DNA from 2 places in the Pleomorphomonas sp. PLEO genome. Region 2 is predicted to be linked to the other one. Evidence: predicted binding sites of a transcription regulator. Region 2 holds the regulator's gene; the other holds the start of a gene.
The links. Region 2 encodes HrcA, which represses chaperone genes, less so after heat shock. Its sites were predicted from a motif close to GTTAGCACTCNCNNNNNGNGAGTGCTAAC; they were not measured.

Region 1: groES (co-chaperone GroES) is a predicted target of HrcA. The motif match lies at 4,236-4,264, and genes of this name have one in related genera.

The regions. Positions count from the first base shown of each region.
Region 1 is NZ_CP166625.1:4,933,421-4,941,327, reverse strand. Features, by position in the region: gene AB6N07_RS22840 (ABC transporter ATP-binding protein/permease) at 130-1,935, opposite strand; gene groL (chaperonin GroEL) at 2,189-3,820, opposite strand; gene groES (co-chaperone GroES) at 3,874-4,161, opposite strand; gene AB6N07_RS22825 (DMT family transporter) at 4,317-5,210, opposite strand; gene AB6N07_RS22820 (N-acetyltransferase family protein) at 5,350-5,838, opposite strand; gene AB6N07_RS22815 (hypothetical protein) at 5,845-6,429, opposite strand; gene AB6N07_RS22810 (sigma-54-dependent transcriptional regulator) at 6,633-7,907, opposite strand, start outside.
Region 2 is NZ_CP166625.1:92,110-100,016, forward strand. Features, by position in the region: partial or broken gene dnaJ (molecular chaperone DnaJ) at 63-1,192, shown strand; gene AB6N07_RS00380 (class I SAM-dependent methyltransferase) at 1,269-1,886, shown strand; gene AB6N07_RS00385 (MarR family transcriptional regulator) at 1,896-2,426, opposite strand; gene lepA (translation elongation factor 4) at 2,665-4,470, shown strand; gene grpE (nucleotide exchange factor GrpE) at 4,740-5,360, opposite strand; gene hrcA (heat-inducible transcriptional repressor HrcA) at 5,467-6,531, opposite strand; gene tsaB (tRNA (adenosine(37)-N6)-threonylcarbamoyltransferase complex dimerization subunit type 1 TsaB) at 6,680-7,366, shown strand; gene rimI (ribosomal protein S18-alanine N-acetyltransferase) at 7,363-7,857, shown strand; gene AB6N07_RS00415 (Fur family transcriptional regulator) at 7,905-7,907, shown strand, end outside.

The sequences.
Region 1 (7,907 bases), 640 kb from region 2:
CCGTTGCTGTCCGTATAGCTACGCATGGGACGCTGGCATAGACATGAAAAAAGCGACGCATTGTTCCCGTCAAGGAAACAATGCGTCGTGAGATGCGCTCGAAGGGTTTACAACGCTTGCCGACGCTCGTCAGGTAGCGGCAATGGCTGTGGCAGTTCCAAGCACGAAGGGGCCGCCGTCCTGCTTATGAAGCTCGACCAGTTCATCGTGAAGATGTCGCAGTGAAGAGCGGTGACCGATCGAGACGATCGCTGCTTTCGGCAGCCGCTCCTTGAGAAGTTTGTACAGTGCCTCCTCAGACGTTTCGTCGAGCGAGGCGGTGGCCTCGTCGAGAAGCAGGAAGTCGGGTTCGGCCAGAATGGCGCGCGCGATGGCGACGCGCTGTTGCTCGCCGCCGGAGAGGCGGGAAGCGAGATTGGGACCTTCGGAGAGGTCGTCGAGCCGATCGGCGAAGGCGCCGAGGCCGACGGCCGAGAGCACGTCGCGCACCTTGGCGTCGTCATGGGTTTCAGCGGCATTGGGATAGGCCAGCGCCTGCCTGAGCGTGCCGAGCGGCAGATAGGCAGTCTGCGGCAGGACCATCACGCGCGCACCGTCGGGAATGCAAAGTTCGCCGCTGCCGAACGGCCAGATCCCGGCCAACGCCCGGAAGACGGATGTCTTTCCGGCGCCGGAGGGGCCCGAGATCAGCACTGATTTGCCCTTTTCGAAGGCTACCCCGTCGAGGCGAATAAGCGGCTTCCCATCGGGCAGGGAAACGATGGCACCGTTGGCTGTGATGGCGTCGCCGCCCTTTTGTTTCACCGCCACACCGGGCTTTGCCGCGTCGGCTTCGGCAGCCGACATCGCCCGCTCGAAGGTTGTCAGACGGTCAAGGACAGCTTTCCAGTTGGCGATCGCTCCGTAGAGTGAAACAAAAATCGAGAAATTGCCTTGCACCTGTCCAAAGCCTTGGGAAGTCTGGATAAGAATGCCGAGTTGCATGGTCGAGCCGGCGATAAAATAGGCCGGCGCCAGCATCAGGAAGGGGAAGACAATGGAGAATTGATCGTAGAAGCTGGTGAATGTCCTCAGATTCCGGTTGGCATCCATTAACGCGTACCAGTTGGCAACGACACGGCCGAAGGCGGAGCCGAACACCTTTTTCTCAGCCGGTTCTCCTTTGAGAAGTGCGATCTCCTCGGAATTTTCGCGAAGCCGCATCATGGAATAGCGGAAGTCAGCTTCGAAATGCTGTTGCTGGAAATTCAGCTTGATCAGTGGCCGCCCAATGAGATGGGTGAGATAGGTACCGAAGATCGAATAGAGAATTGCAGCCCAAACCAGGTAGCCGGGAATGGTCGAAAAGTTGAAACTACCGATCGAATAGGGGAAAGCCGAGGATATAGCCCATAATACCCTACTGAAGGCATAGAGCGTCAGGACAGTGTTGAAGATCTGTACGAAGATGCTGAGGGTGGTGGTTATGAAATCGCTGATGTCTTCGGCTATGCGCTGATCGGGGTTGTCGGTCTTCCCATAGCTCGTCGCGAGGCGATAGTGGTTTGAGTTGGCCAACCAACGATTGATGAAGCGTTGGGTCATCCAATCCCGCCAGCGGATACGCAGCCAACTGGTGAGGTAGATTTCGACCACGCCCGAAGCAATCATCAAGAAGGCGATAATGGTGAAGAAGCCAAGTTCGGTCCAGAAAGTAGGTCCGTTGCGGTCCTGCATCGCCGTATAGAAGCGATTGTACCAAGCGTTGTACTGGACGTTGAGATAGACTTGGGCAACGTTGATCGCCAGGATAATGCCGAGAAGGCTGAGAGCGATCCAACGTTCTTGCAAGCGAACTTTGAACCATCGGAAGGCGAGGTCGCCTTTTTGCTTTTCCTTGAAATAGGGAACGGCGAGGCGCCAAGCCAGTGCGAGCGTCGCTAGGAGTGCTTTCATCAGGTATCCCCGGAACGGCGGATGGTTCGTTGAAGTGACACAGAATCCTGCTGCTGAAACAATGAAATTCGTTCGCCACAGCAAGGAAGTTTCGAATTTTCTCAGGCTCGACAGCACGGCCTGATCGCGGCGACATTGCGGCGGAGCGGATGAAGCTTTTGTAAGACAAGCCAAAGCAGGACAAAAAGAAAGGGCGCCGCTGTCGCGACGCCCCGTCGATCGTTTCTGCTTTATGGACTTCAGATCTTCTAGATCAGAAGTCCATGCCGCCCATGCCGCCGCCCGGCATGGCCGGAGCGGATTCCTTGCGCGGCAGCTCGGCTACCATCGCTTCGGTGGTGACCAGCAGGCCGGCGACCGAGCCGGCGTTCTGCAGAGCGGTGCGCACAACCTTGGTCGGATCGATGATGCCGGCCTTGATCATGTCGACATAGGTCTCGTTCTGGGCGTCGAAACCGAAGGTTTCACCCTTCTCGAGCACCTTGGAGACGACGACCGAGCCTTCGACGCCAGCGTTGACGGCGATCTGACGGATCGGCGACTCGAGAGCAGCGAGAACGATCTTGATGCCGCGCTCGATGTCCAGGTTGTCGGACTTGAGCTTGGCAACGGCGTTCTTGGCGCGCAGCAGCGCGGTACCACCGCCCGGAACGATGCCGGCTTCAACAGCGGCGCGAGTGGCGTTGAGCGCGTCGTCGACGCGATCCTTCTTTTCCTTGACTTCGACTTCGGTCGAACCACCAACGCGGATGACGGCAACGCCGCCGGCCAGCTTGGCGAGACGCTCCTGCAGCTTCTCACGGTCGTAGTCCGAGGTGGTCTCCTCGATCTGCGCCTTGATCTGGGCAACGCGAGCCTCGATGTCGGCCTTGGCGCCAGCGCCGTCAACGAGCGTGGTGTTCTCCTTGGAGATCGACACGCGCTTGGCATGGCCGAGCATGGCGAGCGTGACGTTCTCGAGCTTGATGCCGAGGTCTTCGGAGATCACCTGACCGCCGGTCAGGATGGCGATGTCCTCAAGCATGGCCTTGCGACGGTCGCCGAAGCCCGGCGCCTTGACGGCGGCGATCTTCAGGCCGCCACGCAGCTTATTGACGACGAGCGTGGCAAGCGCCTCGCCTTCGACGTCCTCGGCAACGATCAGCAGCGGACGCGACGACTGGACGACAGCCTCGAGCACTGGCAGCAGGGCCTGGAGGTTGGAGAGCTTCTTCTCGTGGATGAGAATGTACGGATCGTCGAGATCGGCGACCATCTTCTCGGCATTGGTCACGAAATACGGGCTGAGGTAGCCACGGTCGAACTGCATGCCTTCGACGACTTCGAGCTCGGTCTCGGCGGTCTTGGCTTCCTCGACGGTGATGACACCCTCGTTGCCGACCTTCTGCATGGCGTCGGCGATCATCTGGCCGATCTCGACTTCGCCATTGGCGGAAATCGTGCCAACCTGGGCGACTTCAGCCGAGGTGGAGATCTTCTTCGAGCGGGCGTTGAGATCCTTGACGGCTTCGGCAATGGCGAGATCGATGCCGCGCTTGAGATCCATCGGGTTCATGCCGGCGGCAACCGCCTTGGCGCCCTCACGGATGATGGCCTGGGCCAGAACGGTGGCGGTGGTGGTACCGTCGCCAGCCTTGTCGTTGGTCTTCGAAGCAACTTCGCGGACCATCTGGGCGCCCATGTTCTCGAACTTGTCGGCAAGCTCGATTTCCTTGGCGACCGTCACACCGTCCTTGGTGATGCGCGGAGCGCCGAAGGACTTGTCGATCACGACGTTGCGGCCCTTCGGACCCAGCGTGACCTTGACGGCATCAGCGAGAATGTCCACGCCGCGCAGCATCTTTTCGCGGGCGTCGGAACCGAATTTGACTTCCTTGGCAGCCATGGATTTTTTCCTTGAAATGAGAGGTTAACGGAGGACGGATCGGCCTGATACAATCAGCCGACGATGCCCATCACGTCGGATTCCTTCATGATCAGGAGGTCCTGACCGTCGATCTTCACTTCGGTGCCCGACCACTTGCCGAACAGCACCTTGTCGCCAGCCTTGACGTCGAGGGCGATGAGTTCACCCTTCTCGTTGCGGGCGCCGGGGCCAACGGCAACGACTTCGCCCTGCTGGGGCTTTTCCTTGGCGGTGTCGGGGATGATGATGCCACCGGTGGTACGCTCTTCGGACTCCAGCCGGCGAACGACGACGCGGTCGTGCAGGGGACGGAACTTCATGTTCGGCTCCTCGTTTCTAAATTGCCCGTGGTGTGCGCGCTTTTGCCTCACAGACCACGGTGAAAAATGTTGCTGTTAGCACTCGCCACTGACGAGTGCTAAGCGGGCCGGAGATAGGCGCGCGCCGCCTGTCTGTCAAGGGCGGGTCCGGTATTTCACGGACAACTATCGTCCGCGCGAGGCCGAACGGAGGCGGCGATCGGCTGGACCACGACGAGGCAGGCACCGATGATGATGACGGCGCCCAGCAGTGTATGGGCGCTCGGCACTTCGGCAAAGAACACCATGCCAAAGGTGACGGCCCAGATCAGCGCGGTAAACTCGAACGGGCCGAGCAAAGTCGCCGGCGCATGCTTGTAGGCCCAGGTGATGGCATAGTTGCCGCCGGTGCCAAGGGCGCCGATCGCCAGGAACATCATCAACATATGGCCGGGGACCGGCTGGTACCAGTAAAGGGCGAACGGCAGTACGACCATTGCGCTGATGAAGTTCTGCACCAGGATCATTTGCGGCACGCTGTCATGGGCGGTATCGCGACGCGACAGGATCATGGAGAGGGCGTAGGCAACGGCCGAAGCGAGCGCCATGGCAAAGCCAAGTGGGCTTCCCGCCTCCGAACTCAACTTTTCCGCCAGCATGACGACGACGCCCAAAAAGCCGAAGGCGGCGGCAAACAACGAGCGGCGAGTGACCGGGTCGCCAAGCATCGCCGCTGAAATCATAACCATGAAGAAGGGCGATGTGAAGGTGAGGGCCACGGTCTGGGCGAGCGGTAGCAACTTGAGCGCGCCGAAGAACAGCACCGCGCAGCATAGACCGGCCAGCGAACGGCCGACAGCGCGCCGGATGGTCGCCCAGCTCAGTCGGAGTTGGCCTTGTACCGCCGCCGAACTCGTTGAAAAAATGAGGCCAGCCGCGTAGCGCAGGAACACGACCAAGGCCAGCGGCGTGCCGTAGGTGGTCGCCTTGACCAACGCGTCCAGTCCCGAGAACAGGAGCACGGCAAGGAGGGCGGCACCCGCCGCGTGAAGGCGCATCGACGGCTGCATGACATCTCCGGACGAGGCAGCGGGTACGCGGCCAAGACGCGGCTTCTACGCCTCGGGCGTCTGACCGACAAGGTCGCCGGACATACCTAAATGGCGTGTAAGGCAAAACATGACAGCAGGCAGACGGCGCAAGCGGCGTTTACCGATCGAGTTCTAGCCGATAGGCGAATTCCCAGCCATCCGTAGCGTCGGCGAGGAAGCGGATGACCGGCTGGCGGACGAAACCGAGTTTTTCGTAAAAGCGGTGACCGGCAAGAAAGCGCGTATCGGTCCAGAGTTTCAGCGTTCGGCCGTCCCGCCGGATCACCTCCTCGATCGCCATGGCATAAAGCTTCCGCGCCAGCCCCGACCCGCGTTGTGCACGGTCGAGGTAGACCTTGTTGATCTCGAAGACGCTGTCGCCGTCCGGCGAGGATATGGCAAACGAGCCGACAACGGTGCCCTTGTTTTCTGCGACGAACAGTCGGCCGTTTCGCTTCTCGTAATGGCTGGCCGGTGCCGCGAGTTCGGGAAACTCGGCAAGGACGAACGGGCAGCCCTCATATTCGCCAAATACCGCGGCGATCAATCGTGCAATGCCAGCACCGTCGGCGTCGACGGCGGGCCGAACAAAGGGCTGTTCCGCCATGGCAGATCAGTTGGCCGGCTTATCGGCAATGGTGAACGGCAGCTCGAACTCGCCCTTCTTTTCGGAATTGCGGTCGCTGAGCTTGGTCACAAGCACATAATCGCCGGGCTTCAGGCCTTTGAAATTGTAGACGATATAGACTTGGAACTCTTTGTTTCGCCGGCGCGACACCATGTCGAGCGAGGCAAAGCCTTCCTGCGCGTGCAGGATCTGGCCGCGTGGCGTACGCAGTTCGAAATCGGCCGAGAAATCGATCTTGAACAGATCTCCTTCCTTGCCGAAGCCGTAGCCGAACGGTTCGGCGTAGACGAGCATCTGCTCGTCCGGTTGGAAAACGGCATTGGGACGGGTAGCATAGATGCCGAAGCCGGCCGGTTTGCCGGTAACGAAGGTTGCCTCCGAAAAACCGAGTGGCGCTGCGTCCCAGGCCGCATTGAAGGCGGCTTCGAGCGAGGCCAGCGCCTCGACTGCCTTGCCTTCGGCAAGCAGCGCCTCGGCTGCCTTGGCTTCATCGAGGATCGGCCCCGCCACCGCGGTAGATGCCGCCATTACGCAGGCAAAAAAAGCAGCAAGAAAACGCAACCCGTGCATGACCGCTTATCCTTCCCCCAGAGCATCCGCTGATTAGGCCAAACCGGCCCGATCGAAAAGCGACTGCTCAAGCGCACACTTTAGTCCCTTCCACAAAACGCGGCGAACATTTGCCGGAGGTCCTCCAGGCGATTGTGGTCTTGTCCTATCTTACTGATCCGTGGCCGGTTTCCAAGGTCAGGTCGGCCTCTTCGCAGAACTACTCAGGCGCTGCGGACGGCAATGGCATCTTCAATGTCGCGGCGCTTGCGGTAAATGGTCGATGGACTGATCTCGAGAGCAGCCGCCGCCTTGGCAATGTTGCCGTCGAAGGCTTCGATGGCCTCTTCGATGACCCGCGCCTCTTCCAGCCAGAGTGGCTTGACTTCGGCCGGCAGCTTCTTTCTTGGCGCCGCGGACATAGCCGCCGGTGCGACGATCACCGGGACCACCATATCGGCGGTGACAAGGTCGCCGGGGTAGAGCCCCATCAGGGTTTCGAGGGCCGACCTGAGTTCGGAGACGTTGCCCGGCCAAGCGCGACCGGCCAGACATTGCACGGCGGCGGCTGTGAAGCGCGTGTAGCGCGAGCCGCTATCGCGATTGATCTGTCGCACCATGGCGTCAACGAGAAGCGGAATGTCTTCGGTTCGGTCTCGGAGCGGCGGCACGGCCAGCGTCAGTACGTTGAGGCGGAAATAGAGATCCTGCCTCAGGCCGGCGGGGCCGCTGAGATCGTCGAGCGGTCGGCGCGATGAGGCGATGATCCGCACGGAAAGACGATGGCCGCCATCGAAGCCGGCAATTTCGCCCGTATCCAGAAAGCGCATCAGCGCAAGCTGGGCGGGGTCAGGAAGATGCCCCACCTCGTCGAGGAATAGAGTCCCACCATCGGCGGCGGCAAGAGCGCCGTCGGTTTCCGAAAGATCTGCCACCAGCTGGTCGACCGGCGTTTGCGAACAATCGATCGTGACGAACGGCCCATTGCGACGGCGAGAGCGGGCATGGACGGATCGAGCCACCAGCGACTTGCCACTGCCGGCCTCGCCGGAAATGAACACGGGGCCAAGCGATGGAGCAACGCGCAAAATATGCTCGGAAAGCGCCCGCGTTGCCGGCGCCGAACCGATGAGTCCATCGGCGTCATCGACGGTGTTGGCGAGGCTCTCGACGAACTGGCGCTCGACGCGGCGAGCGAAGGCGTTGCCGTCAACCGGCTTTTCGATGAAGTCGGCAGCTCCCGAGCGGACGCAAGCCACCGCCGCCTGCACATCGGTGGGGTCACCCATGGCATAGACGGTCGTCGGCGTTAGTTGCTCGGTGAAGGCACGGAAGGCTGTCGGTCCGCCGATGGTGTCAAGATCGATGGCGATGACGTCAAACGTCTGCTTACCGGCCATCACGCGCGCGGCGTCGCGCTCAGCGGTTTCCAGAATCAACATCGGCCGTGCAATGCGCGCTTCAAGCGCCTTGCGCACGACCCGTCGCGACGAGACATC
Region 2 (7,907 bases):
GCCATTCCCTGTTCAGAATGGACGGAAGGCGCCGTCCGTTCCCGCGCACCTCGGGACAAACGATGGCCAAACGCGACTATTACGACGTGCTGGGCATTCCCCGCGACGCCGACGAGAAGACGCTGAAAAGCGCCTTCCGTAAGCTCGCCATGCAGCTGCATCCGGACAAGAATCCGGGAGATGCCACCGCCGAGGCCCGCTTCAAGGAAGCCAATGAGGCCTACGAGGTCCTAAAGGACCCGCAAAAGAAGGCCGCCTACGACCGCTTCGGGCACGCCGCTTTTGAGAATGGCATGGGCGGACGCGGCGCGGACGCCGGCTTTGGCTCCTCAATGGCCGACATTTTTGACGATATTTTCGGCGAGTTCATGGGCGGTGGCCGACGTAGCCGACCCAACGGCCGCGAGCGCGGTGCCGACCTTCGCTACAATCTCGATATCACTTTGGAAGAGGCTTTCGCCGGCAAGACCGTCGAGATCCACGTTCCCACGTCGATTACCTGCGTCAAGTGTTCAGGCACCGGCGCCAAACCAGGTACCAGCCCACAGACTTGCCGCACCTGTGGCGGCATAGGCAAGGTCAGGGCGAGCCAGGGCTTCTTCACCATCGAGCGGACCTGCCCCACCTGCCAGGGCCGTGGCGAGACCATTGCCAGCCCGTGCGATGCCTGCTCGGGGACTGGACGCACCACGCAGGAGCGGACGCTCTCGGTGAACGTTCCCGCTGGCATTGAGGATGGCACGCGTATTCGTCTCTCCGGCGAGGGGGAGGCCGGCCTCAGGGGGGACCGCCCGGCGATCTCTACATCTTCATTTCGCTCCGGCCGCACGCCTTCTTCCAGCGTGATGGCGCCGATCTCCACTGCCGTGTGCCGATCTCCATGACAACGGCAACACTCGGCGGAGAATTCGAGGTACCAACGATCGATGGCAGCAAGACCAAGGTGCGCGTGCCAGAGGGTACGCAAACCGGTAAGCAGTTCCGTCTGAAATCGAAGGGAATGCCCGTTCTGCGATCCCGTGACGTTGGCGACATGTACATCAACGTCATGGTTGAGACGCCGCAACGCCTGACGCGGCGGCAGCGCGAGCTCCTCGAGGAGTTCGAGCGCGAATCGTCGGGGGAGAATAATCCCGAATCTGCCGGTTTCTTCGCGCGCGTTCGCGATTTCTTCGATAATCTAGGCAGTTGAGCCGCCGCCGCCAAAATCTCGACAGGGCGCGGAAAAGTGCGCGCCAGACGGTTTTGCTGTCGAAGTGGAGATTGGGATGTTCGTGCACCGACTGCGGGATGAGGCGATGACCGAGGCGCGTCGCGTGCGCTACCACTGTTCGGAAGAGCTGAAATTTCTGAAGACCTGGGCGACGAAGCCGCTCACCACCGGCGCGGTAAGTCCGTCGGGACGCTGGCTTGCCCGCGCCATGGCGGCGCCGGTGGATCTCGCTTGGGAAGGAACAGTGGTCGAACTGGGGCCGGGCACCGGAGCGGTTACCGCCGCGCTTCTCAAGCGCGGTGTCGCTCCAGAGCGTCTCCTCGCCGTGGAGTATAATCCCGACTTCGCCGAGCACATCCGTGGCCGCTTTCCAGGCCTCCGCGTGACGGTTGGCGATGCTTATGAGTTTGCCGACACGCTGAGATATGCCGGCATCACCAAGGTGGCCGCCGTCGTGTCGTCATTGCCGCTGTTTACCCAGCCGCCGCTTCGCCGCAGGCATCTCATCGAGCAGGCTATGGCCGTGCTGGAACCCGGTCGGCCATTCATTCAGTTTTCCTACGCGCTGGTACCGCCGGTTCCCGCCGACGCCGGGAATTGGACGCTCGACGTCAGTGGTTGGATCGTCCGCAATCTGCCACCAGCCCGCGTGTGGACCTACCGCAAGGCGTGAAACGGTCAATCAGGCCTCTTCACGCGTAACCGATTCGGTCGCGGACGTCTCTCGATCTGCCGGGCAGGCTGCCTCAAAACAGCAATTGCACTGAGTCCGAGCGCACATTCGGCAAAGACGGCGGCGATCATATCCACGCGCCGTGTGGTCACGCATCATCCGGTCAACAAGCCGGTCCAGCAGAACTTGCTCCTCGGCTGAGAGACTGGCCAGAAAGCCGCTGCTTACGGCGAGACGGCGGTCCTGAAGCCCGTCCGCCCGTCGCCGGCCAGCCGGCGTAATTTCGACCAGCACCTCGCGGCCAACCCGGCGGCGCCGATGCAGCAGGCCATCCGTCTCCAGCCGATCAATGAGGCGGACGGTCGCCGAATGGGTGAGGCCGACGATAGCGGCTATCTCGCCAATGCTCGCTGGGGGATTGTTGGCGGCGGAGATCAGCGCGGCGACGGCCGTCGGCGCAAGGTCGTCATCTGCGGAAAGCGTAACATCTGTGACGGCTAGCGACAGGGCAGCGAACTTGTTTGGCAAATGGATGTCCACGTATTCCCCCGCCCTTCCTGATATTCGTCCCCGTCTCCAGGCGACGCTTGCATCTCGAAACTCGATCCGCTTCTCATTGATAAACGAACGCGACAGCGTACACCGCTCCTAAAAACACTTATCGCGGTAATGACATATGCCGGCGGGTCACCATCATTACCGCCGGGAGGCGGAAAACCTTGCGTTCGGGAGATGGCGGGTGCTTGGCGGTGGCCCAGGGGAGTGGTATTAGCCGCCCATGACGACACAGCTGCTCTCCCATATCCGCAACTTCGCCATCATCGCCCACATCGATCACGGTAAGTCGACGCTCGCCGACCGCCTGATCCAGACGACGGGCACCGTCGCCCAGCGCGACATGAAGGAACAGATCCTCGATTCGATGGATATCGAGCGCGAGCGCGGCATCACCATCAAGGCGCAGACCGTCCGCCTCGCCTATAAGGCGAAGGATGGCGAGACCTACACGCTCAATCTGATGGACACGCCAGGCCACGTCGACTTCGCCTACGAGGTCAGTCGCTCGCTCGCCGCCTGCGAAGGGTCGCTGCTCGTCGTGGACGCCAGCCAGGGCGTCGAGGCGCAAACGCTCGCCAACGTCTATCAGGCAATCGACAACAACCATGAGATCGTGCCGATCCTCAACAAGGTTGACTTGCCGGCCGCCGAGCCCGAGCGCGTCAAAAGCCAGATCGAGGACGTGATCGGGCTCGACGCTTCGAATGCCGTGGAGATCTCGGCCAAGACTGGTCTCAATATCGAAGGCGTGCTGGAGGCGATCGTCCAACGCCTGCCACCGCCCAAGGGCGATCCGGACGCGCCGCTGAAAGCGCTGCTGGTGGATAGCTGGTATGACGCCTACCTCGGCGTCATCGTGCTGGTTCGCATCATCGACGGCGTGCTCCAGAAGGGCATGAAAGTGCGGATGATGCGCGCCGGTGCCGTCTACGAAGTAGAGCGCGTCGGCTACATGACGCCGAAGCTCGCACTCTGCGACAGGCTGGAGGCCGGCGAAATCGGCGTCATCACCGCTTCGATCAAAGAGGTGGCCGATACCGCCGTCGGCGACACGATCACCGACGAGCGGCGGCAGACCGCCGAACCGTTGCCCGGCTTCCGCCCGGCACAGCCGGTGGTGTTCTGCGGCCTGTTCCCGGTCGATGCGGCCAACTTCGAAGACTTGCGCGCCGCCGTCGGCAAGCTGCGCCTCAACGACGCCAGCTTCTCCTTCGAGATGGAAACCTCGGCCGCCCTCGGCTTCGGCTTCCGCTGCGGCTTCCTCGGCCTCCTGCATCTCGAAATCATCCAAGAGCGGCTCGAGCGCGAGTTCAACCTCGACCTGATCGCCACGGCGCCATCAGTCATCTACAAGATGCGCCTTACCGACGGCACGGATATCGAGCTGCACAACCCTGCCGACATGCCGGAGGTGACGCGCATCGTCGAGATCGCCGAGCCATGGATTCGCGCCTCGATCATGACGCCGGACGACTATCTCGGCGCCATTCTGAAGCTCTGCCAGGATCGACGCGGCCTGCAGGTCGACCTCTCCTACGTCGGCAGCCGCGCCATCGTGCAATACGATCTGCCGCTCAACGAGGTGGTGTTCGATTTTTACGACCGGCTGAAGTCGATCTCCAAAGGCTATGCCTCGTTCGACTACCACCTCAGCGAATATCGCGAGGGCGACCTCGTCCGGATGCAAATCCTCGTCAACGCCGAGCCGGTCGACGCGCTTTCCGTGCTCGTCCACCGCAGCCAGGCGGATCGTCGGGGCCGGGCGATGTGCGAAAAGCTGAAGGACCTCATTCCGCAGCACATGTTCCAGATCCCGATCCAGGCGGCGATCGGCGGCAAGATCATCGCTCGCGAGACCATTCGGGCGCTCCGCAAGGATGTGCTTGCCAAGTGCTACGGCGGCGACGTGACGCGCAAACGCAAGCTCTTGGACAAGCAGAAGGAAGGCAAGAAGCGCCTTCGCCAGTTCGGCAAGGTGGAGATTCCGCAGGAAGCCTTCATCGCAGCGCTGAAAATGGACGATTGAACAGCGGCTTTTGAGGCAACGTCGCGCGCTTGACGCGTCTGCCGCCGGGCCGGCAATGTCCCCCGCCTTTGGCGGGGCCGTTCCGACATTGCCGCCCGAGGGCGACTATCCCCTCCTGGGGCCTACCTTCGACGCTAAACGCGAATAGGTGCGAACTCCAGTCCCATTTACGTGAAATCGCGTAGGGGGCGCGTTGTTGGCGGAAATAGTCTTAAGAAATGAAAAAGGGCGACCACTTGGGACGCCCTTTTTTTCGGCGGTCTCCCCGCCTACACCGTCTTGTCGACCCGGTGGCCACTTTCGGGTGGCGTTTCCGGCTGGGCAGCCTCTTCGGCCGGCGCCGCCTTCGGGCCGCCCCGACCAACGCCAACGAGCGCTGGCCGCAGGACGCGCTCGCCGATCTTGAAGCCGACCTGCATCACCTGCACCACCGTGCCGCTCGGCACGCTCTGATCTGGCACTTCGAACATCGCCTGATGGAAGTTGGGATCAAACTTCTCGCCTGCCGGATCGACGCGGCTGACGCCGTGCTTCTCAAGCGCCTTCACCAGCTCGCGCTCGGTCAGTTCGACGCCCTCGACCAGCGAGATCAGCGCTTCACCACCGTTGGCTCGCGCCTCGGCGTCGACGGCGGCGACCGCTCGGGTCAGGTTATCGGCGGCGCCGACGATGTCGCGCGCGAAATTGGTCACCGCATAAGTGCGGGCATCGGCAATCTCACGCTCGGTGCGGCGGCGGAGGTTCTCCATGTCGGCGAGGGTACGAAGCAGTTGATCCTTGAGATCGCTCGCCTCCTTCTCGAGGGCGGCGATACGCTGAAGTCCCTGGTCAACCACTGGATCAAGTTCGGGAATGGTCGGTTCGGGAGTCTGTGCTGTCTCGTCTGCCATCTTGTCCTCATATTCTCTCGGTGGCGGCGACCGCCGCCAAACGTGCCCCGGATTTGATGGTTTCGGGAGCGAAAATCAACCCTTCGCCGCTGTTTCATTACCTGTGTCAGCCAAGGATGCGGCCAACGATGCGGGCCGTGTAGTCAACCATGGGCACAACGCGAGCGTAATTGAGCCGGGTCGGGCCGATGACGCCGACGACGCCGATCACCCGCGCCTCCGCATCTCGGTAAGGGGATACCACCAGCGACGACCCGGATAGGCCAAATAGCTTGTTTTCAGAGCCGATGAAGATGCGCACTCCCTCGCCGGCATCTGCAAGACCCAAAAGCTCGATCAAATCCTGGGAACTCTCAAGCTCATCGAAAAGGGCCCGGATGCGCTCGAGGTCCTCGGCGGCCCGCACGTCATCAAGAAGGTTGGCACGGCCACGCACGATCAGAGACTGCGGCCGGCCGCCTGCAGCCTCTGACCAGGACGCCAGTCCGGCGTCGACAAGGCGAGCGGTCAAGGTATCCAGCTCGAGCTTACGGGCGGCGCGCTGACGCTCGATTTCCGTGCGCGTCTCGTTGAGAGTTCGGCCACGGATATGGGCGTTAAGATAGGCAGCCGCCTCCTGCAGAGCCGATGCCGGCAGGTCTGGCGGCAGGTCGATCAGCCGATTCTCCACCGTTCCGTTATCGCCAACCAGCACGACGATGCCGCGCGTCGGTTCGATGCGGACGAATTCAATGTGGCGGAGGCGCGGGTCGGCCTTCTGCGTCAGAACCACGCCGGCGCCGCGCGTCAGTCCGGACAGCGTCTGCGAGGCTTCCGTCAGGACATCTTCGACGCTCTTGCCGGTACCCGACGCCTTGAGGCGTCCCTCGATCGCTGACCGATCCCCCTCGGCGAGATCGCCGATCTCCAGCATGGCATCGACGAAGAAGCGCAGACCGAGGTCGGTCGGCAATCTTCCAGCCGACGTGTGCGGTGCATAAAGAAGGCCCGCCGCCTCCAGATCGGACATGACATTGCGCACCGAGGCCGGCGAAAGCGGCGCGGCAAGCAGGCGCGCTATGTTGCGGCTGCCCACGGGATCGCCCGTGTCGAGATAGGCCTCGACGATGCGGCGAAAAATATCTCGCGACCGCGCGTCGAGCTCCCGCAAGCCTCCCTGTCCACCAGTCATCGCCACAATGCCAAAACTCCCTTCCGTCTTGGCTAATCTGGCCGCGCCGGCCCGGCGGCGCAAGTCCTGAAAGCTCTGCAGCTTGCCAAGAGTGGACGGCGCGGCCTGGGTTCTCGACAGCGGTCACCGGTCGGGATAAAGGGGGCCAATGCTGACGCTTGCGCTCGACACCGCCAATGACCGGATCGCCATCGCCCTTGCAGGCGAGGGTCAGGCGATTGCGCGCTCGGAATCAATTTCCCGCGGCCATGCCGAACGGCTGTTCCCGCTGATCGACGAGGTGTTCGCGGCGGCGGATATCGAGATCGAACGCGTCGCGCGCATCGCAGTGAATGTCGGCCCTGGCAGCTTCACCGGCATCCGCATTGCCGTAGCAGCGGCGCGCGGCCTCGGACTCGCACTGGGAATTCCCGTCGTCGGCATCGACGCCCTTTGTCTCATCGCGGCTTCGCTCGACGAACCCGCGGATGGGCCGATACTTTCTGCCATCGATGCTCGACGCGGCGAGGTCTACGCCGCCCTCTATGGACCGAAGGGGGACGTGCTGGAGGCGCCGTTTGCCGCCGACGCGGAAACCGTGCTCACCCGCATCGGCAACCGCGCCACCGTCCTCGCCGGCTCAGGCGCGGCGATTCTCGCCCATCAGGCCGTCCTCTCCGGCCGGAGAGTACCACCGGTCGACGTCATGACGGCCACCGACCCCCTGGCACTTGCCCGGCTGGGCAGCCTCGCCGATCCAGCGAGCGCATTGCCCCGTCCGCTCTATCTCAGGGCGCCCGACGCCAAACCACAGCCACCCGTAGCCGGACTTCTCGCACAAGCCCCGACGCCATGAAGCTTTGTGATCTGACACGCCTCTTCGCCCCTCCACGGCCAGTCTGCGAGCCTGGACGCATCGCCGACGCCGACGATCTCGCCGCCCTTCACGCCCGTGCCTTCCGACACGGATGGCCGGCCACTGAAATGGAGGCAATGATCGCCGATCCGACGGTGACGACGATCGTGGCTCGGGAAGGACGAACACCGTTTACTCGCCGACCTGTTGGTTTCGTCATGGTACGCGCCGCCGCCGACGAGGCGGAAATCTTGACCGTCGCCGTCGCGCCGACGCGACGCGGTCGCGGCATCGGCCGACTGTTGATGGACGAGACGATCCGCCGTCTCTATTTCATGCGCGTCGCTTCGTTGTTTCTCGAGGTGGATGAGGGAAATGGCCCAGCACTCGCTCTCTACCGGCACCTCGGTTTCCGGGAGGTCGGCCATCGCGCTAACTACTATGCCGGCGGCACTGCGAACGCCCTTGTCATGCGAGCTGATCTCAAATAACCCATAATTGGCCGATGACGGTGGCCATCTGTTCGAGGGTATCCGCGATG